DNA from 2 places in the Pseudomonas sp. StFLB209 genome. Region 2 is predicted to be linked to the other one. Evidence: predicted binding sites of a transcription regulator. Region 2 holds the regulator's gene; the other holds the start of a gene.
The links. The regulator sigma-54, encoded in region 2, starts transcription at its own class of promoters, with help from an activator protein. The targets are predictions, from matches to a motif close to ANTGGCATNNANNTTGCTNT.

Region 1: flgB (flagellar basal body rod protein FlgB) is a predicted target of sigma-54. The motif match lies at 6,306-6,325, and genes of this name have one in related genera.

The regions. Positions count from the first base shown of each region.
Region 1 is NZ_AP014637.1:3,864,555-3,880,450, reverse strand. It holds gene PSCI_RS17390 (flagellar basal body rod protein FlgF) at 1-695, opposite strand, end outside; gene PSCI_RS17385 (hypothetical protein) at 984-1,187, shown strand; gene PSCI_RS17380 (flagellar hook protein FlgE) at 1,191-2,984, opposite strand; gene flgE (flagellar hook protein FlgE) at 3,289-4,671, opposite strand; gene PSCI_RS17370 (flagellar hook assembly protein FlgD) at 4,700-5,389, opposite strand; gene flgC (flagellar basal body rod protein FlgC) at 5,404-5,847, opposite strand; gene flgB (flagellar basal body rod protein FlgB) at 5,851-6,261, opposite strand; gene cheR (protein-glutamate O-methyltransferase CheR) at 6,630-7,457, opposite strand; gene PSCI_RS17350 (chemotaxis protein CheV) at 7,501-8,433, opposite strand; gene flgA (flagellar basal body P-ring formation chaperone FlgA) at 8,513-9,271, shown strand; gene flgM (flagellar biosynthesis anti-sigma factor FlgM) at 9,457-9,774, shown strand; gene PSCI_RS17335 (flagella synthesis protein FlgN) at 9,817-10,284, shown strand; gene PSCI_RS17330 (flagellar brake protein) at 10,367-11,113, shown strand; gene PSCI_RS17325 (MFS transporter) at 11,268-12,602, opposite strand; gene PSCI_RS17320 (glutamine synthetase family protein) at 12,729-13,970, opposite strand; gene PSCI_RS17315 (TylF/MycF/NovP-related O-methyltransferase) at 14,163-14,885, opposite strand; gene PSCI_RS17310 (hypothetical protein) at 14,882-15,748, opposite strand; gene PSCI_RS17305 (sensor histidine kinase) at 15,856-15,896, opposite strand, start outside.
Region 2 is NZ_AP014637.1:3,177,079-3,192,974, reverse strand. It holds gene lptB (LPS export ABC transporter ATP-binding protein) at 1-107, shown strand, start outside; gene PSCI_RS14205 (RNA polymerase factor sigma-54) at 453-1,946, shown strand; gene hpf (ribosome hibernation-promoting factor, HPF/YfiA family) at 2,061-2,369, shown strand; gene ptsN (PTS IIA-like nitrogen regulatory protein PtsN) at 2,382-2,846, shown strand; gene rapZ (RNase adapter RapZ) at 2,849-3,706, shown strand; gene PSCI_RS14185 (HPr family phosphocarrier protein) at 3,722-3,994, shown strand; gene PSCI_RS14180 (superoxide dismutase) at 4,274-4,894, opposite strand; gene PSCI_RS14175 (tetratricopeptide repeat protein) at 4,896-5,351, opposite strand; gene PSCI_RS14170 (class II fumarate hydratase) at 5,374-6,750, opposite strand; gene PSCI_RS14165 (hypothetical protein) at 6,743-7,138, opposite strand; gene pmbA (metalloprotease PmbA) at 7,363-8,709, opposite strand; gene yjgA (ribosome biogenesis factor YjgA) at 8,817-9,338, shown strand; gene tldD (metalloprotease TldD) at 9,363-10,802, opposite strand; gene PSCI_RS14145 (carbon-nitrogen hydrolase family protein) at 10,805-11,650, opposite strand; gene PSCI_RS14140 (YhdP family protein) at 11,683-15,504, opposite strand; gene rng (ribonuclease G) at 15,806-15,896, opposite strand, start outside.

The sequences.
Region 1 (15,896 bases), 690 kb from region 2:
GCGGTTTTCATCATTTTTACGTGTAATTCGAATTGCCGGGACAACGCCAGGATCGAGGTCATTTCCTCGACCGCATTAACGTTGCTGGCCTGCAGGAACCCCGACTCGACACGCACGTTGGCGTCCATCTCGGCAGGCCGCCCGTCTTTGGTGTGAATCAAGCCGTCAGGGCCTTTTTCCAGGTTGGCCAGGGCTGGATTGACCAGCTTGATGCGGTCAATCTGCGCCATGACCTGCGGGCTTTCTCCCAACGAGCGAATGCTGATGGTGCCGTCGGAACCGATATCGATCTGCTGCTGCGGTGGCACTGCAATCGGGCCACCGTTACCCATCACTGGCAGGCCATTGGCGGCGCGCAACACACCCAGCGCGTCAATGTTCATGCCGGCGCTACGGGTATAGGCTTCGCCACCGTCAGCGGTTTGCACGGCAATCCAGCCGTCACCCTTGACGGCGATATCCAGGTCACCGCCGGTTTCAATCAGGGCGCCACCGGAAAAGTCAGTACCCGGCCGTTCGCTCATGGCATAGGCGCGCGACGGCATGACTTCGCCAAACACCGGCATCGAGCGGGCCTGTTCGAAGTCACGCTGAAAACCGGTGGTCGAAACGTTCGCCAGGTTGTTGGCACGCACCTTCTGCGCCAGAGCATTTTCCGACGCACCGCTCATTGCCACGTAAAGCAACTTGTCCACAGTCTTCCTCCTCCGACAGACGCTTGCCGTCTGTAGCTGTACTGATGCAGGCGAAGCAATTTTTGCACCAACTTGTCATTAGCGATACAAAAGCGCTGATCCCCAGCACTGACGGGCACTTCGCTTGCGGGCTGGCAGGCACTCATTTGCCAAAGCGGCGAAGGACTGCCGCTGGCGGCCAACAACCCGGCACTGACCGCCAAAAAACTGCGCCGCGCAGCTTTGCCAATCGCAGCAAGGTGTTTTATCGTGACAAGACCCCACCCAGAGCATGAAGTGGTGATCACCATGCGAATTAAACCCGGGCTGCGCCTGTTGACCACCAGCCTGCTGGGCTTGACCCTGCTGAGCGCCATCGCCCCAAGCCAGGCCGCACCAGCGCGCTACTACAAATGGCAAGGTGCCGACCGCGTGATCTGCGCCCAGACCAGCCCCGGCTGGGGCTGGACACGCCTGAACGGTTTTTATGTGAAATCAGACTGCTCGATCTGACGCTCAGGTCGACTGGATCAAAGTCTGCAACACCGTGGTCTGCGTTGAGATTGCCTTGGAATTGGCCTGAAACGCCGTCTGCGCCTGAACCAGCTCTATCAGCTGCGCCGACAGCTCAACATTCGAAGCCTCCAGAGACTGAGCGACAATACCTCCGGCTCCCGCACCTCCCGGCACACCAAACATCGCCGCACCCGAAGCCTGGGCTGCACTCCAGCGCGTATCACTGACCGGCAACAAGCCTTGTTCATTGGCGAACCGCGCCAGCATGACCTGACCAATCGCCCGATGCAGCCCGTTGGTGTAAGCCGCACTTAATACACCATCACGCCCGATCCCGATTCCGGCCAGCATCCCCGGCGCGTGACCGTCGGGGCGACTGGCAAGCAATGCGGTGTCAGCGTTGTGCTGGGTCAGGCGATCCACCTGAATCCGCACGCCGTCAGGATGCGCTGCTGCGCCGTTGGCGACCCAGCCACGCCCGGACGCATCACTGAGCCGCGCCGGCAACCAATGCTTGAGCACCAGGGCACCCCGATCCAGATCGAGACCAGCAGCCCCTGTGACACTGGCCAGCGTGCCGTTGGCATTGAACAACAGACTGGCGGTCACTGGCTCAGCACTTTGCGGATCAGCCGGGTTACGACCATTGACCAGAACGTGCATCTTCCAGCTATTGGTGCCGTCCTTGACGAAATACTGCTGCAACTCATGTGGATTACCCAATGAGTCGTGGAGGGTGCTGGAAAAAGTCTTGTTGAACGACCCCAGATCCGCTGGCCGGAACACTGGCACCGGACGCTCCACCAACGGATCGACTTCACTCAGCGCGTGATCAGCCCCATCCATCAAAGGCAGGGCCAATGGGCCTGCCGCCCCCGCGGCACTGGCCAGCCACTGCCCATTAACTTGCCGAGCCGGCTGCCAGCCACTCAAGGAAAACTCTGCATCGGACACCTTCTTGATGTGCTCACTACCACCAGTAAGCACCACCGAGCCATCAGGCCGCTTTTGCAGCGACCACTGCAAGGGTTTGTCAGAGCCGGCGTCCAGTGGATTGCGCCCATCCACGGTGACATACAACGTCCAGCGATCCGCATCAGTCTTGACCAGATACTGCCTGAACTCATGATCCTCTGGCGCCACCGCTGGGACGCCCGGCCGGGTAACCACTCCGCTGGCATCGACCATTTCGACCACTTCAGCAATACCTGCGTCGCGTACGGTTCGGGTCATGACCCGGGTGTAACTGCCCGGCTCGGCCGGATTGAACTCGCGCAATGCGGCCAGCGATGGCATGGCTGAACTCAGATTCACCGCCTGCTCAAGCTCACGGGTTGCCCGTGCCTGCATCACCGAAGTATCGATTTTCAAATCAGTGCGCATGCCGACCAGCACCCGCCCATCGTCATCCACCCCGTACCCCTGCAGACGATTACCGGCACTGTCGACAATAAAGTCCTCAGCATCCTTATGAAAAGCGCCCGCACGGGTATAACCCAACGCACCCCGCTCACTGACCACAAAGAAACCGCTGCCTTGAATACGCATATCCAATGGCGCGCCATCGCTGCTCATCGCATCACCGGCGTTGAAGTTCTGCGCGACATTGGCCAGGCGCACACCATCACCAATGTTATGCACACTGCTGCCCAACTGAGATGAGGAATAAAGCGCTGAAAATTCCGCACGCGAAGATTTGAAGCCTACCGTGCCCACGTTGGCAATATTGTTACCCGCCACTTCCAGCCGCTTGTGAGCCGCACGCAGGCCACTCATGGCCACATTAAATGTCATGAAAACTCCCGGACGCCAGATGGCGCTCTGCTCAATGAGTGATAAAACAGCCAGCTGGACTGCATGCACAATGGCGAGACCAGACTGTAGTTTCGAGTCTTGCATTGATCAGAATCGGAAGTTTCCGGGTATCGAGTGGGAAAGTTCTGGATTAATTAAAATATTGAAGCCGTCCATAAAAGCCAGACGGGCTCATTGAACAACCCTCAGAGAAGCGCATACTCCTCAACAACAGCCTTACAGAAAAACAGCTGCACTTAAACGCAAAAAACCCTGCCGAAGCAGGGTTTTTTGAACAGGCCGATTAGCCAACCATCTGGATAGTCGTTTGCAAGATCGTACTTTGAGTGGAGATTGTCTTGGCGTTGGCCTGATAGTTACTTTGCGCCTTGATCAGGTTGACCAGCTCAGCCGTCAGATCGACGTTCGACTCTTCAAGTGCCTGGCCGGTTATATAACCCAGAGTACCGGTTTCCGGCGGACCGCTGACCGGCACGCCAGAGGCAAAAGTTTCACGCCAGTTGGTGCCACCGGCCGAGGCCAGGCCTTGCACGTTGGCAAAGCTGGTCAGCGACACCTGACCAATAACCTTCGACTGGCCGTTGGTGTAGGTGGCGAACAGATTACCTGTCGAGTCAACGCTCATGGCACTGATCTGGCCAGTAGCGTAGCCGTTCTGGCTCTGGGTAATCAGACCGGAAACCGACGCAGTCTGGCTGATACCGGTCATGTCCAGCTTGATCCCGGTCGCCGAACCCGTGGCGCCGTTTTCAGCCCATACCGGGTTGGCGGCAGTACCGGTCTGGATCAGCGGCTTCCAGTCAGCGACCTGAAAGGTACCATCAGCATTGAGGGTGACCTTGCTACCGCTGACAGGCTGCGGAGCATTTGGATCAGCAGCATCCACATCACCTGTCGTAGTACGCGGCAATGACAGATTACCCGCCGAGTCAAATTTGAAGTCCACTCGGTCCAACTGCGGATCGACCGGAGCGGTCGGGTCAGCTGGCGAAATGTTTTGCCCGTCAACCAAGGTGTACATCGACCACGAGTTTACCCCAGTCTTGACAAAGTAACTCTCCAGCTTATGAGCGTTACCTTGCGAGTCGTAGATAGGCGTATCGTACTTGAGGTTATAACTCTTGGTGTCCGTTGGGTCGAACGTCGTGATGCTCGGTGCAGTGGTCGTGGAGTTCAGGTTGGCCACGTTGGTGATCATACTGGTCGTACTCGGCGCCAGGTTCGAAGAATCGACCCGCAGGTTCGCCAGCGTACCCACTACAACATTACCGTTGCCATCAACGTTGTAACCCTGCAGGTTCATCCCTTCACTATTGATAACATAGCCGTCTTTATCAGTGTGGAATGCGCCGGCACGAGTATAGAGCTTCTCGCCGCTGTTGCTGAGCTGGAAGAAACCATTACCGTTAATGGCCAGATCCAGACTATTACCGGTCCCGGTAGTCAGGTTGCCCTGCTGGAACTGCTGGGACACAGAGTTGACCGTTACCCCACTGCCAGTGTTGACGTTGCCGGAGGTACCACGAATCGACTGAGCATATTGATCGCCAAACTCGACACGCGACCCCTTGAAACCGGTCGTTGCCACGTTGGCAATGTTGTTGCCGGTGACATCGAGATTCTTGTTCGCCGCATAGAGCCCACTAAGGCCGATATTGAATGACATTTACCACTCCTCGCCGCTTGGTCGGCTCTTACAATCCGATTGTCTGTACTTTGGACAACGCGATACTGCTACCGCCCGCCAGGTTAAGGGTCATGTCAGCGCCAGTGGACGACATCTTCACGCTACTGACGGTCGCCGGCAGGTAGGTGGTCAACGCGGTGCCGCTGCCATTGATCGAGGCATTGGCACTAAAGGTATAAGTGCCAGCCGGGAATGCAGTACCGTCATCCTTGAGACCATCCCACGTAAAGCTCTGCGTACCGGCAGACTTCGACCCCATATCAATGGTATCGACCAGATTCTTTTCGGCGTCGTACACACTGATCTTGGTTGAAGTGCTCGATGCTGGCAGAACCACAGAACCGGTCAGCCCCTTGCCCGCCTCCACATAGACACTGCCCGCATCAACCATCACTGAGCGACCGACCAGCGAAGACGCCTGCAGCGCCTGCGAAGACTTGTAGGTGGTAGCAATCGCATCCACCGACGAGGTCAGGTTCTGCATGCTTTCCAGGCTACTGAACTGCGCAAGCTGCGACACGAACTGGGTGTTGTCCTGAGGATCCAGAGGGTTCTGGTTCTTCATCTGGGTCACAAGCAGTTGCAGGAACGCGTCTTTGCCCAGCGCGCTGGTGCCGGTTTTCTGCTCGACCTTGGTGGAGGTCGGATTCTGCAACGAATTGACGAATTTCGCGGATACGTCGTTTTCAACGGCCATGTTTCATCTCTCCGTCACTGACCCAGCGTCAGCACTTTCTGCATCATGGTTTTAGCGGTGTTCATGATCTCGACGTTAGTCTGGAAAGACCGACTGGCGGAAATCATGTTGGCCATTTCTTCAACGACGTTGACGTTGGGGTAGTAAACGTAGCCATTCTCGTCAGACGAAGGATGATCAGGCTCGTAACGCGCTTCCAGATTAGAGCTGTCCTCGATAATCCCGGCGACTTGCACACCTTGGCCGGCCTGGCCCTGATCCTGAAACAGCGAACCACCAGACACCGACTGTTGCCCCTGCAGCACGGTGGCAAACACCGGATGACGGGCGCGGTAGGTCTGATCCATGCTCGAAGAGACGGTTTCGGCGTTGGCGATGTTACTGGCCGTGGTGTTCAGACGCGTGGTCTGGGCACTCATGGCACTACCGGCAATGTTGAACACATTGGTCAGCGACATGGATTACTCTCCGCGAAGGGCCGAGACCAGGCCCTTGAACTTGCTGTTGAGCAGCGTAAAGCTGGCCTGGAAACTCATGGAGTTCTCGGTGTAGCTGGCCTGTTCGACCTGAGCATCGACGGTGTTCTGGTCCAGCGAAGGCTGAGTGGCGGTGCGGTACATCAACACGCCCTCCAGATCACTGCCAGCCCCTTGCGCTGCGATATGGCGACCATTGGTGGTATTCATCGCGAACTGGCCCTTGCTGGCCTTCTCGCTCTCGGCAGCCAGCACCGCAGAAAACTCCAGGTCACGCGCCTTGTAGTTAGGGGTATCGGCGTTGGAGATGTTGTTGGCCAACACCTCGGCGCGTTGTGCACGGAAGTTCAGTGCCTTCTCGTGGATACCCAGTGCTTTATCGAAGCTGATGCTCATGTCGGGAAACCTTTACCGGTTGACCTGATGTTCGTAGCTCTGAGAAAGCAAGCTGCGTGCCAGTTCCTCAAAAGCCATATTTACCGGGGGCTGGAGCCCGTCGGCGGAAGCCGCTGCCAGAAAAGCGGCAAGAGTTTTCCTCTCCAGGCGGGCCATACGGCAAACAAGGTGCCGTTTTTTTGCCAGTATCGGCAGGCGACAACCGTTCAGCGCGGCGCTTTCGTTAGCAAGAGCCAAAACGGCTGCGGGAGCGGCGCCCGGTCCTGTTATGGATGGGCGTCGCTCCCGCAGATGGCTGACTGTATTCGCTGTATTCGCTGTATTCGCGACTAAAGTCGCTCCTACCGATCCTACCGATCCTACCACTCCTACTTGGCTTTGTAGATGATCCCCGGGCTGCACTGGACCATTTGATAATAATCCGGCAAACCGTTCAGCGCCTCGGAGGCCCCCAGGAACAGGTAGCCGCCCGGCTTGAGCGTGCCATGAATGCGTAACAGGATGTCCTTCTTCACCTCGGCAGAGAAGTAGATCAGCACGTTGCGACAGAACACGATGTCGAATTTGCCCAGGCTGGCATAGCTGTCGAGCAGATTGAACGGGCGAAACTCCACCCGGTTCTTGATCGGCGCCTTGACCGCCCAGCGTGCCGGCCCCTTGACATCAAAGTAACGCTGCAAGCGGTCTGGCGACAAACCACGACCAATGGCCAGGCTGTCGTACTCACCGCTTTTACAGTTATTGAGCATTGCACCGGACAAATCGGTCGCCACGATCTGCACCCCCGACTTGAGCTGGCCAGGATTGCTACGCTCGAACTCATCAATCGACATCGACAGCGAGAACGGCTCCTGCCCCGAAGAACAGGCCGCCGACCAGATACGCAGACGCTGGCCGGGGCTGGCCTTGATCTGCTCGGGCAGCACCTTGTTTTTCAGAACCTCGAACGGATAGGTATCACGAAACCACAGGGTTTCGTTGGTCGTCATCGCGTCGATCACCTGCTCCCGCAGACCGCTGCGCGGCTGGCTCTGGATCCGCTGCACCAGCTCACTGAGGGATTTGATGCCCTGCTGCTCCAACAGCTTGTTGAGACGGCTGGACACCAGGTATTGCTTGTTCTCCCCCAGCAAGATGCCACAGGCTTTTTCCAGAAAGACCCGGAACTGCTCAAAATCCAAATTACCCGTAGACAAAGGTGCCGCCTCTCAAATCATGTAATCGACCAGGGACACACCCCTAGCTGTGGTCTGCTGCCTTGATCCTGGCAACCACTCGGGCCGCCAGATCGTCAGGCCGGAATTTCGCCAGGAAATCGTCGGCGCCGACCTTCTTGACCATCGCCTGGTTGAACACCCCAGACAACGAGGTGTGCAAAGTGATGTGCAGATTCTTCAACCGCGGATCGCTGCGGATCGCTGCTGTCAAGGTATAGCCATCCATCTCCGGCATTTCAATGTCGGAGATCATCATCAGGAATTCTTCTTCGGGGTTCTTGCCCTCGGCCAGCATCGCCTGCAGGTAGTCCAGCGCCTGACGCCCGTCGTTGAGTGCCACAACCTCGACACCTACGGTTTCGAGGCAGCGACTGACCTGCTTGCGCGCCACCGACGAGTCGTCGACCGTCAATACCCGCAGCGAAACGGCCTTGTGATGAATCTCTTCATCGATCACACCCGACGACACCGACTCGCTGATCGGCGCCACCTCCGCAAGAATCTTCTCGACGTCGATGATTTCCACCAGCTGATTGTCCACCCGCGTCACTGCCGTCAGGTAATGATCGCGGCCGGTGCCCTTGGGTGGCGGATGAATCTCTTCCCAGTTCATGTTGACGATGCGCTCGACCGAGTGCACCAGAAAACCCTGAACCTTGGTGTTGTATTCAGTAATGATGACAAAGGAGTTTTCGAGCGAAATCATCCCCGCCGAACCGGTGGCCATGGCCAGGTCCATGATCGGAATGGTACCGCCGCGAATATTCGCCACGCCCCGCACGATCCTGCTCGACTTCGGCATGATGGTGAGCTTGGGGCATTGCAGCACTTCTTTGACCTTGAATACGTTGATCCCGTAGAGCTGCTTGCCCTGCAGACGAAACAGCAGCAACTCCAGGCGATTCTGACCAACCAGCTGCGTGCGCTGGTTTACCGAATCCATAACTCCCGCCATGCCCTGACCCCCTTACCTCTGCCATCGTTCACCACGTACCAGGTTTGGTAAGCGGCACGGGCCTTGCTTTTTATACGTCATGAATGCCAAGACGACAATTTTTCGACACGCCGCATTAGAAACCCGCCGACTGCTGGGTGCAATCGTCATGCTGAGTCTTTTTTGCGCAACAACACCGGGCAATGCACAGAGTTTTACTCTGCCTGAACAGCTTATCGGCGTCACCGAGGGGTTTCTTGAGTACACAGTTCAAGAGTATTTAACGACCAATCAGATTCAGGGTCGTCATGAAATCCAGGTCCGCTCCCTGGACCCGCGCATGCGCATGGCGTTTTGCGACAAGGATTTGACAGCGAGCCTGGAGAGCCCGCGCCCGGTGGGTCGGATATCAGTGCGAGTCCGCTGCGAGGGGTCTGCGCCCTGGACCGTGTTTGTGCCGGCCCAGGTCAACCTGTACCGCGAGGTCATCACCACTACCCGCCCGCTCAAACGTGACACCGTCATCAGCGAGATGGACGTGACGCTGCGCGAGCGCGATATCAGCTCACTGGGTCTGAGCTATATGACCAGCCTGGACCAGGCAATTGGCCAGAAGCTGGTCCGACCAGCGGTCGTCGACCAAGTGCTGTCACCGAACTTTCTCGAGCAACCGGCTATGGTACGCAAAGGCGACCATGTAGTGATCATCGCTCGCAGCAGCAGCCTGGCAGTGCGCATGCCCGGCGAGGCGCTGTCCGATGGCGGCTTCAACGAGCAGATCCGGGTCCGCAACCTTAATTCAAACAAGGTCATCAAGGCCCAGATTACCGCCCCGGGACAGGTGGAAGTGGCCATGTGAGAGGTAACGAGAGGCATCTGATACTGGTGCGCGGCAGCGGTTTTTTCTAGACTGCCAGGCAGGTCCGAATAGCCAGGGGCGACTTTTCAGCTCCTGCATTCGTGCATTGCCATAATGTGCCTAAAGTTTTTTCCTGGGTGGCCGAAAACAAGGCAAGCGTCCAGAACACCCAGAGGTTTACGATCATGCCCATAGATTTCAGTCGACTAGGTAATTCACAACCACTTGGCGGTGCATCACGCACCGGCAACAGCCGAGAAGCCGGCAAAACCGACGTACCTGCTACGATCGGTGATAGTGCCAATGTAAAAAATGCAGGTGAATCCGTTCACCTGAGCAGCGAGGCTCAACAGTTGCAAGGTATCACTGACAAACTGCGCGACCTGCCAACCGTCAACAGCGCTCGCGTTGCCGAGCTCAAACAGGCGATTGCAGACGGCAGCTACACCGTGGACAGCAACCGTCTGGCCAGCAAACTGCTCAACTTCGAGGCCTTGAGCTAAAGCCGAGGCATCCTCCGGACGCTTGAAAAACCAGAGCATGCGATGCAAGACACAACGTTACTGCAGATGATTACGGATGATATGGCCCCGACACGCCAGTTGCTCGATCTGCTCCAGGCAGAGTCGCTGGTACTGCACGGCCGGGACATGACCGAGATGGAGCAGGTGCTGGCGAAGAAGCAGGCACTGGTCGTCCAGTTGGAGCAGCATGGGCGCAGGCGTAGCCAGGTGCTGGCTGGCCTCGGCTTGCCGACCAACCGGGCCGGTCTCGAAGAGCTGGCCAGCCAGTCTGCGGTAGGCGAGCAGTTGCTGCAGGCAGGCGATGAGCTGGCCAGTCTGATTTCCGATTGCCAGGCACTCAACGAGCAGAACGGCAAACTCATTCAGTTGCAACAGATGACAACCGCTCATCAATTGCGCATCCTGAACGGCGGCGACACACCGACGCTGTACGATAACCGCGGTTCGACCGCTGGAAGAGCCCGGCCTCGCCCACTCAGTCAGGCGTAACTTGCTATTCAAGTCGCCCTGCGTGATGGCAGAATGCTCTTATTCAGCGTTGCCGTAGTTTTTTGCCTGGAGATGCTTAAACGTGAATGGTTTAGCCGCGGATGATGCTCCGCAACCCCCAAAGGTTCTCAATACGCCTTTGGAAATTGCCTCCAACCTGCGGTTGCTGATGGAAAGTCACGATCCACTGATCATTACCTTCCATGACCGTGCCCAGCGCTTCCAGAGCTACCTGGTCGAGGTTGACCGCGACACCGGGACCATCGGCCTGGACGAAATGATCCCGCGCGATGGCGAACGTTTTTTGACCAATGGTGAATCCTTTCGCGTCGAAGGCTTTCATGACGGCGTACGTATCGCCTGGGAATCCACCGCACCCGCAACCCTGATTGACACACCCGAGGCACGCTTCTATCGCACCCCGCTGCCTGATGAAGTGGTCTATCACCAGCGCCGCAATGCGTTTCGCGCTGCACTGAAGCTGTCGCATCTGGTCGATATCGAAATCGGCGGCGACAAGCTCAAGTCACCTCTGGTTGGCAAACTGCTGGATATTTCCGCTACCGGTTGCAAGCTGCGCTTCGAAGGTGACATTTCTGACCGTATGCAATTGGGCCAGGTCTATGAGCGGTTTATCGCCAAGCTTCCGTTCGGCGCCATGACCGCCCCGGTGGAACTGCGCTATCTGCATTTCGAGGAGCGTTTTCACACGACCTTTGCCGGCGTACGCTTCCATAACATGAGCGGCCTGGTACAACGCCAGGTCGAGCGCTTTGTCTACCAGTTGCAACGCGAAGCGCGCCGCTTCGACAAGGACGACGATTTCTGAGTCGTCTGCCGCTCCCGACCTCGGGAGCGGCATTGATTCCAGCATGTTGATTTTCCAGTGGCAACGAGCAAGCTCGCGAAAGCTGTTTCTCAGACGCTACAAATTCTGCACCTGACCCGGCCCTTTCGCGACCAAGGTCGCCCCTACATCTACCTTAGCCCTGCTTGCGCTGCGACTCATCAAGCTCTTCCACCGGCTCAGTGCCACTCTCAGGCTCGGCATCGGTGTCAGCCTGCATCTTGTCCTGCACAACCTGCTCATCGACCCGAGGGTCAAGGGCCACCGACAGCGGTGAACTGGCCATGCTGTCGGGCATTGCCACGTGCTGCAAAGGTGCATTCTCGACTTCATGCAGGCGGGTAACGGCTTTGGGACGGATCAACAGCACCAACAAGGCCGCTACAGCACAAATGAAGGCATACAGCATGTTGCCGCCAAAGGTACGCATCAGCACACCCGCCAGCAATGGTCCGATACTTGCGCCGATGCCATAGGTCATCAGCAACATGGCGGTCAGCGAAACCCGCCGTTCAGCCTCAACGTGGTCATTGGAGAAAGCGACCGCCAAAGGATAAAGACTGAACTGCATCAGTGCGGCCAGGAAGCACACGATAAACAGCACCTCTACCGGCACATCGGCCAACACCACCAACGGCAGACTGAACAGCACCAGCAGCGCCGCAATGACGCGAATCAGCAACGCCCGGTCAAACCGATCCGATAACAGCCCCAGCGGCCACTGCACGATAAAGCCGGCCAGAATGCAGCAGCCCATGAACAGACCCACCTGCTCGGTCGGCATCCCGTGCCCTGCGGCATACACCGGCGCCAGGCCATAGAATGCGCCAAGCCCCAATCCTGCGCCCAGCACGGTGGTCAGTGACTGCGGCACACGCTTCATGAAAAACAGCGGCTCCAGCGGCGCCGGGTGTAACGGTGCAGGGTGAATACTGCGGGTCATCGCCACCGGCACCAGGCACAGGGCAAAACACATCGCCACCAGCATCAGCAGCTCAGGGCCCAACTGTGGATGCACCACCAGAATCAGTTGCCCCAGTACCAGCCCCAGGTAGGAAGCGATCATGTAGCCGCTAAAGACAATACCGCGCTGGCTGGCATTGGCCTGCTCGTTGAGCCAGCTCTCGATGACCATGTATTGGCACATCATGCCAAGGCCGACAATCAGACGCAGCCCCAGCCAGGCCGGCAACCAGTCGGTCAGGCCATGGCCCAGCACCGCCGCACCGACGATCCCGGCGCAGGTGGCATAGGCACGGATATGGCCGACCCGGCCGATCAGCCGGTGGCCGATCTTGCCGCCCAGCACCAGGCCGACGTAATTGGCTGCCATCAATCCACCCACCCACAGGCTATCAACCTGATCGGCCGCCAGGCGCAAGGCCAGGTAGGTACTGAGCAGGCCGGAGCCGATCAACATCATCAGTGAAGCGAAGTACAGCGCTCGAAACGATTTCCAGATTTGGCGCATGGTAGTCCCGACTATCAAAGTTGCCCGTGTGGGCATGGTCAATCATTCGCAGCGCGGTGCCTGTAGGACTGGCTTGAGCCGGGAATGGTTTCGATCCGACTGCCGGCCAAAGACAATACTGGTCGCTCAGATCTGGCTGCCAAGCACTCGTCTTTCCCAGGGCGTGATTTCATCGAGAAAGCTTGTCAGCTCCAGGGTCTTGCTGGCAACGAAGCCTTCGATGAACGCCTGCCCGAACAGTTCCTTGGCCAAGGTGCTGCGCTCAAGCCGCAACAGCGCCTCCTGCAAGGTGACGGGCAGCCGGAGGGCCGGCGGCACATCGATTTCGCCCTGGACCGGCGCCGCTGGCTCCAGAGCATGCTGCAGACCGTGCCAGCCCGCTGCCAGGCTGGCAGCAATCGCCAGATAAGGATTGGCATCAGCACCGGGCAAACGATTCTCCACCCGCCGCGCCTCGGGACCACTGGACGGAATGCGCAACCCGGCCGCGCGGTTGTCATGAGACCAGCACGCATTGTTCGGTGAGGCATAGGGATGAAACAGACGCTGGTAGGAATTGACGTTCGGCGCGAACAATGCCGTGAAGTCCGCCATGCACGCCTGCTGCCCGCCGATAAAGTGATGAAAAGCCGGCGTTGGCTGACCATCCGTATCGCTGAACAGATTACGCCCCGAGGCAACATCAACAACGCTCTGGTGAATGTGCATCGAACTACCCGCCGCCTGGGCCAGCGGCTTGGCCATGCAGACCACGCTCAGGCCATGTTTGAGCGCCACTTCCTTGAGCAGGTGCTTGAACAGGAAGGTCTGGTCGGCCAGCAACAGCGGATCACCGTGCAGAAGATTGATCTCGAACTGGCTGACGCCCATTTCATGCATGAAGGTGTCGCGCGGCAGGCCGAGCGCCGCCATGCAGGTACGCACTTCGGCAAAGAATGGCCGCAGACCATTGTTGGAGGTCACGCTGAAAGCCGAGAAGCCCTGCTCACGCCGGCCATCAAGCCCTACAGGGGGCTGGAAAGGCTGCTGCGGATCAGGATTGGGCGCGAAAACGTAGAATTCCAGCTCAGTGGCAACCACCGGCGCCAGCCCCTGCCCGGTATAACGAGCCAGTACCGACTTGAGCACGCTACGGCTAGACAACCCGCAGGGCTGGCCGTCCAGCTCCACAGCATCACAGATCGCCAAAGCGCGATCGCCGTCGCTCCAGGGCAACCGATAAACGTGCTGCGGATCAGCGACCAGTGCCAGGTCGCCGTCATCGCTGCCGTAGAACTTCGCCTGTGGATAGCCACCCATGATGCATTGCAGCAACACGCCGCGCGCCATCTGCAACCGTCGTCCGCCGAGAAAGCCCTCGGCGGTCATCACCTTGCCACGCGGTACGCCATTGAGGTCGGGAGTGATGCATTCGACTTCGTCTACCCCGGCCAGCGCCTGCGGCGCGGCTGAGTGTTCTTCGCAGGCCATTGCCTCGTTCCTTGATATCCAGTCTGGCGAACCGCGAGATTAGGCAGCAGGCCAACGAATTTCAATGGCCACAAACAAGTTGCATAGCAATCAGACCCTGAAATAACCAACGCTGGAGTCGAACGGCAGGCGCTTGAGCTCTACCTTATTCAGGTCCAATACTTCACGCAGGGCTGTAGTCTCGCCAGGGAAATTACGGTAAGCAACTTCGTCAAGCACCACGATAGCGCCCTTGGGCATATAGGGCAGGAATGTTTCCAGCGCCACTTTGGTTGAAGAGTACAGATCCGTATCGAGGATCAGCATGGCCACGACCAGATCGGGACGGGTTTTGGGGAACGCTGGCACGGTCTCCATGATATCGCCCTTGATGATTTCGCAACGCGGAATGCGGTTGACCGGCCGCACCAGATCATTGGCATCGATCATGTCCTGAATCAGCGACTCGTCGGTGTCGGAGAACATGCTTTCGTTGATGTCCTTGGGGTCCTCTTCGGCATCGATACTTGCAAAGCCGGAGAAGGTATCGAAGCCGATGATCGAACGATTGATCGCATAAGGCTCAAGAATCATCGACAGGTGCATGTAGAGCATTAGCGAATTGCCCTTGTACACCCCGCACTCGATGATCGCGCCGGGCACATCGTGAATCATTTTGAACAGTTCCATGCGCGACAAGGCTGCCGTCACAGTAATGCGATTTGCAAACACGAACGGAGCATCGGCCACATACTGCGAGTCTACCCGCTTGAGGACGCTGGCGCGCTTTTCGTTGTATTCAACTTCAGCGGCGGTCAGGCGGCGCTTGGTCATGGATTGACTCCTTTGAACTGGGAAAAATCGCTGGCATGGAAAAACTGGGACAGGCCGGCTTCGGCTTCTCGCACCTTGTTATCAACGTTGATCGCACCACGGCCGGCCAACAGGTCGGCAATATGAATCAAGCGAAAATCGACACTGAAACGAGTCTTGTTGGTGTGGTTGGCCACCGTACCGTGCAAATGCGCTGACGAAAACAGCAAGATATCACCGGAATTACCGGCCACACGCAACTCGGAGGCGGTGGACAACTCTTCGAGCGGCAACGGATGCACCCGTACCTCTTCGGTTACATTAGCGGTCGCCAAAGGGCGCTGCACATTGATCCAGTGCGCCAGGCTCCAGTCGGCCGACGAGTTTTTCACCGCCACATCGAAATAGGCAGGATTGATCATCATCGTTTGTTCCGGCTCGATGCTATAGACCGGCATCCAGGTGTTGATCTGGCATTCGGGGCTGCCATACCAAGTATCACGATGCGGCTTGTAGGCGTAGCTAACTCCGGCATGCAGGTAGTCATAGTTGGGCACTACACGAATGCGTGGCACATCGAAAAGATAATCTTCAGGCGCCAAACCCAGGTCCACTATGAACTGGCGAATCATATCCTTGACTTGTTGGCAGTTGGTGAACTGGCCTTTGAGGCGCTGCACCAGACTGACAAATTCCTCCACCGGCATCATCGTGTGCAGAGCCTGATGATCGGTTTCACCGTTGAACGCTGCCGTAATGCTTTCTCTGGCGAAGGCACACAGGGACTCGGCCATTGGCAGATCGGTATCGAGGAAAATATCGCCGCGGTAGATCGCATGACGGAAGTCCGGCTTATTGCGGACTTGATTGATGTACAGATTCACATCAGCCCTCCTGTTGATTGCTCACGCTTGGTAATCGGCTGAAATCACCATAACTGAAGCGTGGCAAAGGGCCTGTTCAAATCGGGGACGATGTCGACGAATTGCCTTTACGGCAAATACAACGTAAACAACCCGCCCCCCAACGCCC
Region 2 (15,896 bases):
CCTACATCGTCAACGACGGCCAGTTGATTGCCGAAGGCGATGCAGAAACCATCCTGGCCAACCAGCTGGTGAAAGAGGTGTACCTGGGCCACGAGTTCCGTTTGTAGACCTCCCTTGGTTACACACTGGCTGTTGACAACAGATTATTTGTCCTGATGCTCTAGGCAAGTCTTTAGAATTCAGGCATATAACTTGCTTAATAAAGGCGGCATCGATCAGAGGCCGTGAGAAAGCGTAGCGAGCGCAGCCAAGGCAAGACGAAAGCACTCGAAAGTCACGGTTTTTCCCAAGCCAATCAGCTACGGGTAAATGCGTGTTTTCGAGCCCGCTCTCCAGGTCCGATGACTGCATCCGAGGCTGGCAACCTGCCGACACTTTCCCACGACAGCTATCGATGCCCTGTAGTGGATGGCGCTCCCCGCGCCGGCGAATGAAGGTGTTGAGCAACTGCCATGAAACCATCGCTAGTCTTGAGAATGGGCCAGCAGCTGACGATGACACCGCAGCTGCAACAGGCTATCCGCTTGCTTCAGCTATCGACTCTGGACCTGCAGCAGGAAATCCAGGAAGCGCTGGAATCCAACCCCATGCTGGAGCGCCAGGAAGAAGGCGACGACTTCGATAATTCCGACCCGATGGCGGACAATATCGAAAACAAGCCGGCCAGCGAACAGCCGGAACCAAGCTTCCAGGAAACCGCCACGACCGTGGACAACCTTGAAGAAGGCGACTGGAGCGAGCGTATTCCCAATGAGCTGCCGGTCGACACGGCGTGGGAAGACATCTACCAGACCAGCGCCAGCAGCCTGCCCGGCAGCGACGATGACGAGTGGGACTTCACCACCCGCACATCGGCCGGTGAAAGCCTGCAGAGCCACCTGCTGTGGCAGCTCAATGTCGCGCCGATGTCCGACACCGATCGCCTGATCGCCGTCACCCTGATCGACTGCATCAATGGCCAGGGTTACCTGGAAGAGCCTCTGGAAGAACTTCTGGAAGCCTTCGATCCTGAACTGGACATCGAACTCGACGAGATCGAAGCCGTCCTGCACCGCATCCAGCAGTTCGAACCGGCCGGTGTCGGTGCGCGCACCCTCAGCGAATGCCTGCTCCTGCAATTGCGCCAGCTCCCGGCCAAGAGCCCTTGGCTGGCTGAAGCGCAGCGCTTGGTCAGCGACTACATCGACTTGTTGGGCAGCCGCGACTACTCGCAACTGATGCGGCGCATGAAACTCAAGGAAGATGAACTGCGCCAGGTCATCGAGCTGGTGCAAAGCCTCAATCCGCGCCCGGGTTCGCAAATCGAATCCAGCGAGCCGGAATATGTGGTGCCGGACGTCATCGTGCGCAAGGACACCGACCGCTGGCTGGTGGAGCTGAACCAGGAAGCGGTGCCGCGCCTGCGCGTCAACCCGCAATATGCCGGCTTCGTGCGCCGTGCCGATACCAGCGCCGACAACACCTTCATGCGTAACCAGTTGCAGGAAGCACGCTGGTTCATCAAGAGCCTGCAAAGCCGCAACGAGACCCTGATGAAGGTGGCCACCCAGATCGTCGAGCACCAGCGCGGCTTTCTCGAATACGGCGATGAGGCCATGAAGCCGTTGGTGCTGCACGATATTGCCGAAGCGGTTGGCATGCACGAGTCGACCATTTCCCGGGTCACCACCCAGAAATTCATGCATACCCCGCGTGGCATCTACGAGTTGAAGTACTTCTTCTCCAGCCATGTCAGCACTTCCGAAGGCGGTGAATGCTCCTCCACAGCCATCCGCGCAATCATCAAGAAACTGGTTGCTGCGGAAAATCAGAAAAAGCCATTGAGTGATAGCAAGATCGCTGGTTTACTGGAAGCACAAGGCATTCAGGTCGCCCGTCGCACCGTCGCCAAGTACCGCGAATCGCTGGGCATTGCGCCATCGAGCGAACGCAAGCGGCTGATGTGACTGACCGGCTACCGGGCACGACCTCGTTTGGGGTCGATGCCGGGTGAGCGCCACAGCGTTCCAGAGGCAGGTAGTCGACCTGCCCCTTTATGCACAGGCAAAGGAGAAAGCTGTATGCAAGTCAATATCAGTGGACATCAACTGGAAGTGACCAAGCCCCTGCGCGAATATGTGGAGCTCAAACTCAAAAAACTCGAAGGACATTTCGACAAGATCACCAATGTCCAGGTCACCATGACCGTCGAGAAACTGAAACAGAAAATCGAAGCCACCATGCACATCCATGGCGGTGAGGTCGTGGCCAACGCCGAGCATGACGACATGTATGCCGCCATCGACCTGCTCACCGACAAGCTCGACAGACAATTGCTCAAGCATAAGGAAAAGCAGCAAAGCATCCTCAAAGGTGCGACCGCTCGCTAACACACCCAATCCATGATCCGACTTGAAGACATCCTGACCCCCGGCCGTTCCCAGGTTAACGTGCCGGGGGGCAGTAAAAAACGCGTACTCGAACAGATTGCCAACCTGATTGGCCGCGAAGTACCTACGCTGGATACTCAAACCGTATTCGAGAGTCTGGTCGCCCGCGAAAAGCTCGGATCGACCGGCTTTGGCAACGGCATTGCCATTCCTCACTGCCGCCTCGCCGCCTGCAGCGCGCCGGTGAGCGCTGTCCTGCACCTGGAAGCACCGGTTGATTTTGACGCCATCGATGGCGCACCGGTCGATCTGCTGTTCGTGTTGCTGGTTCCCGAAGCTGCCACCGATGAACATCTGGAGCTGTTACGCCAGATCGCCAGCATGCTCGACCGCGCCGAAGTGCGTGAGCGCCTGCGCGCGGCACACAGCGGTGAGGCGCTTCATCACGCCGTGCTGGATGAACTGAAAGGCCGGTGAGCATGCGCATGATCATCGTCAGTGGCCGCTCCGGTTCGGGCAAGAGCACCGCGCTCGACATGCTCGAAGACAACGGTTTCTACTGCGTCGACAATCTGCCGGCAGGCTTGCTGCCTGAACTGGCCGAACGCGCGTTGCTCAATACCGAACAAAGCGAGCCGCTGCTGGCTGTGTCCATCGACGCACGCAACATGCCCAGCCACCTCACCCGCTTCCCGCAGATCCTCGATGAGGTACGCGCTCGGCACATCCACTGTGATGTGCTGTATCTGGACGCCGACGACGCTACCCTGCTCAAACGTTTCTCGGAAACCCGGCGACGCCATCCGCTGAGCAACTCGCAGCGCTCGCTGGCCGAAGCCATACGTGACGAAAGCGTACTGCTGGGGCCGATCATTGATCTGGCCGACCTGAAGATCAACACCACACACCTGAACCTCTATCAGTTGCGTGACACCATCAAGCTGCGCCTGCTGAACAAGCCCGAGCCCGGTACGGCTTTCCTGATCGAGTCGTTCGGCTTCAAGCGTGGCATGCCGGTGGACGCCGATCTGGTGTTCGACGTGCGCTGCCTGCCCAACCCCTACTGGAAGCCGGAGCTACGCGAGCATTCGGGGCTTGATCCGGTGGTAGCCGAATACCTCGCGGCCCAGCCCGATGTGGAAGAAATGTTTCAGGACATCTTCGCCCATCTCAACAAGTGGCTGCCGCGGTTTGCCGCCAGTAACCGCTCCTACGTGACCGTCGCCATCGGCTGCACCGGCGGGCATCACCGTTCGGTCTATCTGACCGAACGCCTGGGCCAGGTCCTGCAACAATCACTCAAGAACGTTCAGGTTCGTCACCGCGACCTCAGTTGAAGGACTTCCACAGCGATGCCCGCTCGTCAAATCACCATTATCAACAAACTGGGCCTGCATGCCCGCGCTGCTGCCAAGTTCGTCGGCGTCGCCGGCAAGTTCCCCTGCCAGATCCGGGTTGGCCGCACCCCAGAGAGCATGGTCGACGGCAAGAGCATCATGGCCGTCATGATGCTGGCCGCCGGCAAGGGCACCGAAATTCACCTGCTCACCGAGGGCGAGCAGGAAGATCAGGCACTCGAAGGGCTGGTAGCGCTGATCAACAATTATTTTGATGAAGGCGAATAATCTGCCGCATGACAAAGCCGGACACAAAAACGGGGCGCCATAAGCGCCCCGTTTTTATTGTCTGCAAGACCGCCACCACCACAGCCACCCTGTCCTGGCACAGGGCGCCTGAGGCTTTATGCCAGGGACAGACGTGTCACCCAGTCCAGTGCCTGGACTGTCAGCAAGGCAATCCCTCCCAGAAGCAGCAGGCTTCCGAAGGCCAGACGAAACAGGCGAACACGATTGGTAACCGACATTTCCAGACTCATGACGTGCCTTGAGGACTCAAAGGGTTGATCAGGCCAGCGCAGCAGCGTAACGGCGCGCCACTTCAGCCCAGTTGATGACGTTGTAGAAGGCAGCGATGTACTCCGGCCGCTTGTTCTGATACTTCAGGTAGTAAGCGTGCTCCCAGACATCCAGGCCAAGAATCGGCGTATTGCCGTGCATCAACGGGCTGTCCTGGTTGCCGCTGTGCTCGACCACCAGCTTTTTCTCCGGGGTAACGCTCAGCCACGCCCAGCCACTGCCGAACTGGACAGTAGCAGCCTTGGTGAAAGCCTCTTTGAACGCTGCAAAGCCGCCCAGTTGCGCATCGATGGCACTGGCCAGCTCGCCTTTGGGCTCGCGATCACCTTCAGGACTCATCACGGTCCAGAACAGCGAGTGGTTGGCGTGGCCACCGCCATGGTTCTTGACCACCGGGCGCAGAGCCTCTGGCAGACTGGCGATCTTGCGCACCAGGTCCTCGACGCTCAGTTCTTTGTACTGGGCGTATTCAGGCTGCTCCAGGGCCGCGTTGATGTTGTTGATGTAGGTCTGATGGTGTTTGGTGTGGTGGATTTCCATGGTTTGCGCATCGACGTGCGGTTCCAGCGCATCGTAGGCGTAAGGCAAGGCAGGCAGGCTATAGGTCATTTCAATGGACTCCTTGGTATTGGCCAGTGGCTGAATGGTGATGCAGCGACGAACGGCTGTGTTCGCCGGCGCTGTTCAGCAATCTGTTGGTGCGCGGGTACTCGCCATGTTCGCTGATGAAGCTCAACAGCTCGGCGTAGGTCTTGTTGCTATGGCGCAGCGCCGCCTGGCGCAGCGTCTCGGGCAGACGCGAATCCTGAATGGCCTGTAACAACCGTTGATGCACCGCGCAAAGGTACTCGGCACTTTCTTCAGGCTGCCCCAGGCTCAAGTGTAGATCGGCCAGATTGTGGTGCGAGATGACGTAGGCGGCGACCGCTTCGTCGGGGTCGGCCCAGCGCTCGAACAGCACCTGGGCCAGCGCCAGGGCCTGGAGGTATAACTCACGAGCTTCAACCCACTCGCCGAGATTGAAACAGCGATTGGCTTGTTCGATGATGCGTTTCCAATGCTGCATGGTCTACCTCCAGAGCGCCGGCTCAGATACCGCCAGCGGTGAGTTTTTCAGGGTTGAGCAACACTTCCAGCTGGCTGCGTTGCAGGTCGGTATGTTCCAGCGCGACATCGATGATCGGCCGGCCTTGTTGATACGCCTTCTTGGCGATTTCAGCGGCTTTCTGATAACCAATGATCGGGTTCAACGCGGTCACCAGAATCGGATTGCGCGACAGCGCTTCCTGCAGTTTTTCCTGATTGACCTTGAAACTGGCGATGGCCTTGTCGGCCAACAGGCGGCTGGAGTTGGCCAATAGCTCAATGCTGCTGAGCAGATTCGAAGCCACGATCGGCAGCATTACGTTAAGTTCGAAGTTGCCTGACTGGCCCGCTACGGTGATGGCTGCATCGTTGCCGATGACCTGAGCAGCCACCATGGCGGTCGCTTCAGGAATCACTGGGTTGACCTTGCCCGGCATGATCGACGAACCGGGCTGCAAGGCTTGCAGTTCGATTTCACCCAGGCCCGCCAGTGGGCCGGAATTCATCCAGCGCAGGTCGTTGGCGATTTTCATCAGCGACACGGCAGTGGCCTTGAGCTGGCCCGACACGGCCACGGCCGTGTCTTGCGAGCCGATCAGGGCAAACAGGTCCTTGCCCGGCGTAAAGCTCACGCCACTCAGTGCACTGAGGTGGGCGTTGAACCGCTTGGCAAACTCCGGATGGGCGTTGATACCGGTGCCCACCGCCGTGCCGCCCTGAGCCAGTGACTGCAGGGCCGGTTGCAACGCCTGCAAGTGCTCGACATTGGCGCGCACTTGCTGGGCCCAACCGTTGAGCACCTGGCTCATGCGCACTGGCATGGCGTCCATCAGGTGAGTACGGCCGGTCTTGACGTACTGATGCACCTGACCGGCCTTGTGTTCGGTCACTTGCAGCAGGTGATTGAGCGCTGGCAGCAGATGCTCATGCAGCGCCAGTGCAGCACTGACGTGGATCGTGGTGGGGATAATGTCGTTGCTGCTCTGGCCACAGTTGACGTGATCGTTGGCATTGACCGTGTCGCCCAGGATGCGCGTTGCCAGAGTAGCGATCACTTCGTTGGCGTTCATGTTGGAACTGGTGCCCGAGCCGGTCTGGAATATGTCCACCGGGAAATGCACCATGAAATCGCCGCCCAGCAGATCATTGACGGCCTGAACAATCGCCTTGCTCTGCCCTTCGCTGATCTGTTCAAGCTCCAGGTTGGCCTTGGCAGCAGCGGCCTTGGCCAGCAGCAAGGCGCGGATGAACTGCTTGGGCATGCGCTGCTGGCTGATCGGAAAGTTGTCTACCGCACGCTGGGTCTGAGCGCCGTACAGGGCCTCGGCCGGGACCTGCAGTTCACCCATGCTGTCGCGTTCGATACGGGTATTACTCATCGGAATATCCTTGCACCAGTTCAGTCAGAGAAATTGACGGTTGCAGCACACAGGTCGCCAGCTCATGCACACAGGCATCCCACTGGTGACGCTGTGTCTGGGTTGCAGCCAACAGTTTGAGATCGCGCAACGGCCGCCAGGCCTGGTCCAGGCACAGGCAGCGCCAATGCCACGGCAGTACGGTGTCACGGGCGGTGTCCAGCAACAGCCGGAACGTGGATTGCGCGACCAGCGCTTTGGGGGTGGCGGTAAAGCGCGCCAGATAGCGCCCTTCGGCGAGGTAATGCTCGATCAGGCGCGGCTCGTCAGGATCAAACGCACAACGAATCCGCAGACCCAGCTCACGCCAGTTCTCCAGATAAGGTAGTTCATGCAGCACTGATCCCATGACCCATCATCCAGCCAAGAAATGATAGTCATTATTGAATGAGATTAAGAATCAAGACAACCCCCTGAGTGCGCCATAGATATTTCAGGGGGAAAAAGCAGCGGGTATGCAGCGACTCGGGAGGGAACATCGGTAGGAGCGAGCTTGCTCGCGAATCTTCAGCAGACGTTAAACATGGGGCGTCTGGAGGATTCGCGACCAAGGTCGCTCCTACCGGTGGTTTATCAGCTACCTGCGACGGTCATGCGCTCGATCAGGACCGAGCCGGTGCGGATGTTGCCGCGCAGTTCAAGATCGCTGCCAACGGCGACGATCTGCCTGAACATGTCACGCATGTTGCCGGCAATCGTCACTTCCTGAACGGCAAACTGGATCTCGCCATTCTCCACCCAAAAGCCGGCCGCACCGCGCGAGTAGTCGCCGGTGACCATGTTCAGGCCGCTGCCCATCAGTTCGGTAACCAGCAGGCCACGACCCATACGCCGGATCAGTGCCGCCTGGTCTTCGCTGCCGTGGCTGACGAACAGGTTATGCACCCCGCCAGCGTTGGCGGTGCTGGGCATACCCAGTTTGCGACCTGAATAGGTGCTCAGCACATACGACACAAGGTCGCCATTTTCGACAAACGGTTTGGCGTAGGTAGCAAGGCCGTCACCATCGAACGAGGCGCTGCCCATTGCCCGCATCAGGTGCGGCCGTTCATCGATGGTCAGCCACTCAGGGAACAGCCGCTGGCCCAGCGCGCCTTCAAGGAAAGAGGACTTACGGTACAGGTTACCGCCAGAGATCGCGCCCAGGAAACTGCCGAACAGCCCGCCGGCCAGTTCGGCGCTGAACAGGACCGGTACTTCGCAAGTGGGTACTGGACGCGCTCCCAAACGGCTGGCTGCGCGCTCGGCAGCCTTGCGTCCAATGCTTACCGGATCGCTCAGCAAAGAGCCCTGACGGTTGACGTCATACCAGTAATCGCGCTGCATCTGGCCGCCATCTTCGGCGATCATCACGCAACTCAGGCTATGCCGGGTCGAGGCGTAACCGCCGATAAAGCCGTTGCTGTTGCCGTACACACGGCAGCCCTGATGGGTATTGAGCGTGGTGCCATCGGCGTTTTTGATCCGCTTGTCGGCATCAAATGCTGCCGCTTCGCAGATCAGCGCTTTTTCGATGGCCTGTTCCGGGGTGATATCCCAGGCATGGTAGAGGTCGAAATCCTTTACCTCGCGAGCCATCAACGCCGCATCGGCGAGCCCGGAGCTTTGGTCTTCGGAAGTGTGTTCGGCAATCGCCAGCGCTGCGGCGACGGTTTCACGGATCGCTTCAGGGCCGACTGCCGAGGTGCTGGCCGACCCTTTACGCTGGCCGACATACAGGGTGATGCCAAAGCCCTGATCGCGATTGAATTCAACAGTCTCGACTTCGCGCTGACGCACCGAGGTCGACAACCCCTGGTCCACGGATACCGCCACTTCGCAGGCCGTGGCGCCCTGACGCCGGGCTTCGGCAATGATCTGCTCAACCTGCTGCTCAAGGGCCGACAAGGCCTGCGGGCCGACGCTTTGGGTTGCACTCATGACTTTCTCCATCAAATTCTGCTTTCGGCACGGCCCGTATACCGAGCGGACCGGACAAGCGGCCCCCGAGTGGTTATCATGGCGCCGTTTATTTGCGGACGGCCCCCATGGTTGATTCTTACGACGACTCCCTCGACGGGGAGAAAAGCAAAACCCAGGTAAAACGCGAGATGCAGGCTCTGGTCGAGCTTGGCGAACGCCTGACCACCTTCAAACCCGACCTGCTCGACAAGCTGCCGCTGACCGACGGCTTGCGCAAGGCCCTGGCCGAGGCCCACAAGCACACGGCTCACGCCGCCCGTAAACGGCACATCCTGTTCATCGGCAAGCTGATGCGCGATCAGGACCAGGAGGCCATTCTGGCGCTGGTGGACCAGCTCGACAGCTCGACCCGTCAGTACAACGAGCGCTTTCACGCCCTTGAACGCTGGCGTGACCGGCTGATTGGCGGTGACGACGGCGACCTGGAAAAATTCGTCGTCGAGTACCCCGAAGCCGATCGCCAGCAGCTGCGTTCGCTGATCCGCCAGGCCCAGCACGAGGTGGCACGCAACAAACCGCCAGCCTCCAGCCGCAAGATCTTCAAGTACATTCGCGAGCTGGACGAGCTGCAGCGCGGCCTGCGTTAGTTCCCGTCCTTTCCTGCCCTGCTCTCAGGCTCCGGTGCCGCCAACAGTGATCGCATCGAGCTTGAGGGTCGGCTGCCCCACGCCAACCGGCACCGATTGCCCATCCTTGCCACAGGTCCCGACACCACTGTCCAGTTTCAGGTCGTTACCGACCATTGACACCCGGCTCATGGCTTCCGGACCGTTGCCGATCAGGGTCGCACCCTTGACCGGCGTAGTGATTTTGCCGTCTTCGATCAGGTACGCCTCGCTGGTAGAAAACACGAACTTGCCGCTGGTGATGTCGACCTGACCGCCGCCAAGGTTGGCGCAGTAGATGCCTTTTTTCACCGAGGCGATGATTTCCTGTGGATCGCTCTGCCCGCCAAGCATGTAGGTGTTGGTCATGCGCGGCATCGGCAGGTGCGCGTAGGACTCACGACGACCATTACCGGTGCGCGCCACGCCCATCAGCCGTGCATTGAGCTTGTCCTGCATGTAGCCCTTGAGCACGCCGTTCTCGATCAGGGTGGTGCATTGGGTCGGGGTGCCTTCGTCATCGACGCTCAGCGAACCACGGCGACCTGCCAGGGTACCGTCGTCGACGATGGTGCACAGTTTGGAGGCAACCATTTCGCCAATCCGGCCGCTGTAGGCCGAGCTGCCCTTGCGGTTGAAATCGCCTTCCAGACCGTGGCCAACGGCTTCGTGCAACAGCACACCGGACCAGCCCGAGCCGAGCACCACCGGCAGGGTGCCAGCCGGAGCCGGCACCGCTTCGAGGTTGACCAGCGCCTGGCGCAGCGCTTCACGGGCATAGCCCATGGCCCGGTCTTCATTGAGGAAGTAGCGGTAATCGGTACGTCCGCCGCCACCGTGACCACCGCGTTCGCGGCGGCCGTTCTGCTCGACGATCACGCTGACATTGAAGCGCACCAGCGGCCGCACATCGGCCGCCAGGCTACCGTCGGCGGCGGCGACCAGAATCTGCTCCCAGACCCCGGCCATGCTCACCGACACTTGCTGAATGCGCGGGTCCAGGGCCCGGGTGGCGATGTCGATGCGTTTGAGCAACTCGACTTTTTCCGCACGGCTGAGCACTTCGAGCGGGTTATCCGCCGCGTACAAGCGAGTCACATCCTGGGCAGTGAAGGCCTGGACCCGGCCCTGCTGACCGGCACGGGAAATCGAGCGGGCGGCGCCTGCGGCGGCCGTCAGGGCTTCCAGATTGATGGCGTTGCTGTAGGCAAAACCGGTTTTTTCTCCCGACTGGGCACGTACGCCCACGCCCTGGTCCATGTTGAAACTGCCTTCCTTGACGATACCGTCCTCCAGCGCCCAGGACTCGGAAATGATGCCCTGGAAGTACAGATCGGCTGCGTCGATTCCCGGCCCGGCCAGCTCGCCCAGCACCGCTTGCAGGTTATCCAGGCTCAACCCGCCAGGGGCCAGAAGGTGTTCGCTGACTGAGGACACGTCACTCATATTCACTCCGAAGCAGGCCGCACCGCGTCCTGCACTGTAAAGCGCCGGTGACTGGACACCGGCATCCGCGCCCGTATGGACGCCTGTTCTTCACTGTCGCGCTGCGCCAACAGCACGGCTTCGCCTTTGTCCTGCTCGGCCAGCACCCGCCCCCAAGGGTCGATGATCGCGGCCTGGCCCCAGGTTTCCCGTGGGCCGGGGTGCACGCCGCCCTGGGCGGCTGCCAGCAGGTAACACTGGGTCTCGATCGCGCGGGCGCGAATCAGAACCTCCCAGTGCGCCGCACCGGTCACGGCGGTGAACGCCGAAGGTGCGGTAATCAACTCAGCGCCCGCTTCACGCAAGGCGGTGTACAACTCGGGAAAGCGCAGGTCGTAACATACGCTCAAGCCCAGCCGGCCTACCGGCGTGTCGGCCACCACCACGTTGGCTCCATGAGCATAGTCATCAGACTCACGGTAGCGCCCGCGATTGTCAGTAACATCCACATCGAACAGGTGCAGCTTGTCATAGCGCGCGGCCTGTTCGCCGTGTTCATCGATCAGCAGCGAGCAGGCGGTGACCTTGCCCTCGGGCTGCCCCTCGGGCGGCAACGGCAAGGTGCCGGCGACTATCCATAACCTGAGGTCGCGGGCGGCCTGTTTCAACCATGGCAGGATGGGACCATTGCCCAACGCCTCGGCACGCCCAATGGCGGCAGCGTCACGCCGGCCCAGTGCCGAGAAATTTTCTGGCAGCACCGCCAGCCGGGCGCCCTGCCCGGCGGCCTGCTCCAGCAAGCGCCGGGCCTGGCGCAGGTTGTCTGCAATGTCGCTCTGGCTGACCATCTGAATGACGGCAAATGTCATGGCTTGCTCCTGAGTCCTTTCCGGCAATACGGTTACTGAGGCTTCTCGAACGGTTTGTCGAAGGTGATCTTCGGCTCCTTCCAGGGACCTTCGACCTTGTACTGGACGCTGGCAAAGCGTGCTACACGATCGCCCAACAGTTTGTCTGCCAGGAACAATGCACCACCGATGGCTGGTGCACCCACAATCAGCGCGGCAATCGGCAGGTTGTTGGTAACCGGCAGAGTGACCAGCAGCTTGGCATCGACCCGATCCTTGACCATATCCAGGGTGCCGTCCAGCTCAAGATTACTCGACGGACCGGTCAGGGTGATCGGCTTGCGTGTCACATAGACACCGTCGCTGGCCACCAACAGACCTTTGACCCGATCGTAACTCAAGCCCTTGCCCAACAGGTCGGAGAAGTCCAGCCGCAGGCGACGGCCGATGGAGTTGAAATTCAGCAAGCCGAATACCCGTAACGCTTGCGCACCGCCCTCGACCTCGACGAACTGACCATTGCGCAGCGTCGCATCCAGGCTGCCGGAGTAACGCTTCAGACCGACCCAGGCTGGCGAGCCGGGCCAACGCCCGTCGATGTCCAGATCGAACGTCTGACTGGTCACGGTCGGGGCGAAATTCCAGGCTTTGAGCACATCGCCCAGATTCTTGCCCGCCATATGCCCCTTGAGCCAACTGCTGCTGGCCCCTGGCGCGCCTTCCCAGCCACCCTCGCCCTCCAGCAACAGGCCCTTGAGCCCCAGGCTCAGATCGCTCAAGCGCAAGCCTGTCGGCGTCGGACGGATTTTCAGCGCCCAGGCGCCGACCAGTTGCTGGCCCTGGAACAGCTGGTTGATATTGACGTTCAGTGCCGGAATCTTGCGCGGGTCAACATCCACCAGCGGGTCAGGCGGGTTCTCCACCACCGGCGCGTCAGGATCGGGCGCTGGCAAGCGTACATACTGCATGGCGATGTCGATCGGCGCGTTTTTGGCATCGGGCAACAGCGCACTGCCTTTGGCCTGGGTACTGTCCAGCGACAATCGCCAGGCGGCAGCATTGCGCTCCAACTGAACCCGCGCCTGGTCCAGGGTGGTGCCCATGGCGGTCAGCCTGCCGACCTGCAGATCCACACCGCCAAGGGTCTGTCGGGCGCTGCCGCCGGGGTCGTTGCCACTGTAGCGCTGAGCAATGTCCTGCCAGGGGCTGAGGTCCAGTTCCGCCAGGCTGCCGGTAATCCGCAAGCCTTTGGCCTGGGGCACCACTGCGCCGCCCTGGCCGATAAACAGCTCGCCACGGCCTTGTGCCGGGTTGCTGGCCGGCGCCGCCCAGGCCAGATTGGCCAGCTCACCATAGGCCGCATCAAAACGCCGTTCGCTGCCTTGCAGGGTCATCCGCAATTCACTGGGGCGGGCTTCATCACGGGATTTGCCGAACGGGGCCGGCAGATCCACTGCCAATCCTTGCAGGCTTGAAGTGATCGACAGCGGCGTCGACGCGCCATCGAGCAGCAACTGCAACTGGTAGGGAATATCGCCCGACACCGGTAGCGGCTGGGTAAAGCTCAGCCAGTCGGTGAGACGCTTCAAGGCAATCTGCCCATTGGCAGTGATGCGCGTGACGTTCGCGCCTGGCTTGCCTTCAGCGGCAATCTCGGCGGTAACCGGACGACCGAACGCCTGAGCACTGATACCCTTGCCAGACAACCCCCGCGCGCTGTCAAAACGGAACTCGCCCTTGAGCTGGGTCAGGTCCAGCACCGGGTCGGCCAGTTTGAGTTGCGCGCCCTCACTGGCAAAATCCACCAGGATCTTCGGCTCCAGGCCCTTCTCCAGCGGGATGTCCAGTTTCAGGCTGCCATTGAGCGGCCCCTGCCCCTGCCAACCGGCAAACGTCGCCGCCGTACCAAGCGGCGCGCTCTGGAGGATTTTCAAACCGTCGACCAGGCTGCCTGCAAACTTGCCGTCTACCAACAGATGGCTGGGCTGCCCTTTGGGCGCATGCGGCACCTCGACGCGCACGTCACTGACCCGGGTATCGAGCAGCTGGCCCTTGCTGGCCTTGATCCGCACCCCGCTGTTCTCGACATACACCTTGCCGTCGATGCCGGTCAGCAACGGCCAGCCCGGCTGGAAATCCAGTGTTGCATTGCCCACATCGAAGAACAGGCTGATCACCCGCGCGGTGTCGCTGGCGTCCTTGTGCAACGAGCCCTGGTACTGGAAAAACCCTTCCCTGACATCTCCCGCCACAATAGCGGTACGCAGCCAGTGGTCCAGCGCCGGGCTGAGGACGGCAGGCAGGTACTTGCCGGTAAACCGGCCGTCGCCGTCGGTCAGCCCGACGCGCAGGTCCATATAGTCTTCATGACCGGGCTTGAGATGAATACGGATCAAGAAATCCGCCGCGATCTTGCCCTCTTCGCCAAGCACTTTGATGTACGGCGCAATCAGGGTGAAACGCTCCTGATCGAGGGTCCAGGTCAGGCGAGCGTTGGCTTTGAGGTAGTGCCAGGGCTTGGCGAAAATCGGGTCCAGATGCAGCATGAAGTCATCCGTGGCCAGACGCAGCTCGCCTTTGCCCAGATCACCGCTGATCGCCCCGCTGACGTTACCGACGGCCGGCGCGCCGTGGTAGGCATCGAAACCGACCCGGTCCAGGTTGGCGGCAAAGCTCAGCCGCTCGTCACCGCTGGCCTGCGGCCGCCAGTCGAGCAACACATTGCGCAGCCCGCCAGTGACCTGCAGGCGCTTGACCACCTCGCGCAGACCATCGGGCATCGGTGCCAGCGCCTGAAGCAGCGGGGTCAGTGGGGTCAGGTCGAGACGGTCGGCCTCGACATGCCAGCGTTCCTCATTCTCGCTGCCGGGCCGGGCCTGATGCTGCTGGACCTGCACCCGACTCTCCCAGCGCTGCTCGCCCAGACTCATGGCCAGCGAACCGAGGGTGACCCGGATCCCCTGATCGTTGCGCGCCAGCCAGGCATTGAGCGCCAGATTGTCGATGCGCGCAGGTTTGTGCTGCTGGTAACCGCCTTCCAGTTGCGGCGCATTGAGACGCACTGCTGCACGCTGCACTGTGCCCTTGTCCCAGCCCAGCCAGAACTCGCCACCGGCCTTCAGGGTGTGCAGATGCCAGTCACGGGTCAGGTTGCCGGGCAACCATTTGGCCCAGTCACTCTGTGGCAGGCTCAGATAGACATCGGCCTGGGCTTCGCGCCAGCGGCTGGCATCGACGCGGGCCTTTACGTTCAATGCCAGCGGCTGGCCATCTGGCAGATTCAAACGGGCGTCCAGGCGCTGCTGCCAGCTGCCGCTGACCAGACTCAGGTTGACGTAGGTGAACGTCAGCGGGTTGGCCTGGAACGGCTGCACCGTGACCTGGCTGTCGAGCAGCGAAAGATGCGCGACCTGCTGCAGGCTGTTGAGAACCTGCGTCGGATCGGTCGGGGTGTCGTCCTTGACCGGCAGCCCCTGCAAGCGCCACTGACCGTCTTCGGCCTGGCTGAGCACCACTTGCAGACCGCTGACTTCCAGATGCGCCAGACGCACCGTCCGGGCCTTGAGGCTGGCCCACAGCGCCGGCACCACCCGCACCTGATCGAGGCGCAATTGATTGCCGCCTGAGCCAACCATCACATCATGGGCCAGCAACACCGGAGCGAAGCCGCTCCAGCGGCCTTCCAGGCTGCCAATGCTGACCGGCATGTCGAGTGCGCTGCTGACCCGGCTTTCAAGATCGGCACGGTATTCGGCGACCATGGGCACCAGTTGCCGGCCAAGGCTGACGTACAAGGCCGCCAGGACCAACAGCAAGGCACACAGGCTCAACCCCCAACGCGTCAGGGTTGCCAACAGGCCAGGCACACGCCCCATCAGACGAAAATCCGTCGCATGGGGGGTTGTTTCATACAGGCCAGTGCAGTCGGGGCCGAGGTTTGCTCATTGGTCACACGTTACTCGCATCGATACGCTGGGCGGGTTGTTTGCAGGGTGTTCGCGGCTAAAGCCAATACTGTTCGGTTAAGCACACAAATCTAGGTGGGAGGCAACTCTGCTGGCGAAGACGGCAGCACATTCGCAGCAGATGCTGTGACTTTACTGGCCTCTTCGCGAGCAGACCGGGGCGCCGGCCGGCTCTTCCCACCGGGTCCGCGTGTCGCGGCTAAAGCCGCTCCTACAGCAGCACAACGTCGTATTGTTCCTGGGAATACATTGACTCGACCTGGAAGCGAATGGTTCGGCCAATGAAGGCTTCAAGTTCCGCG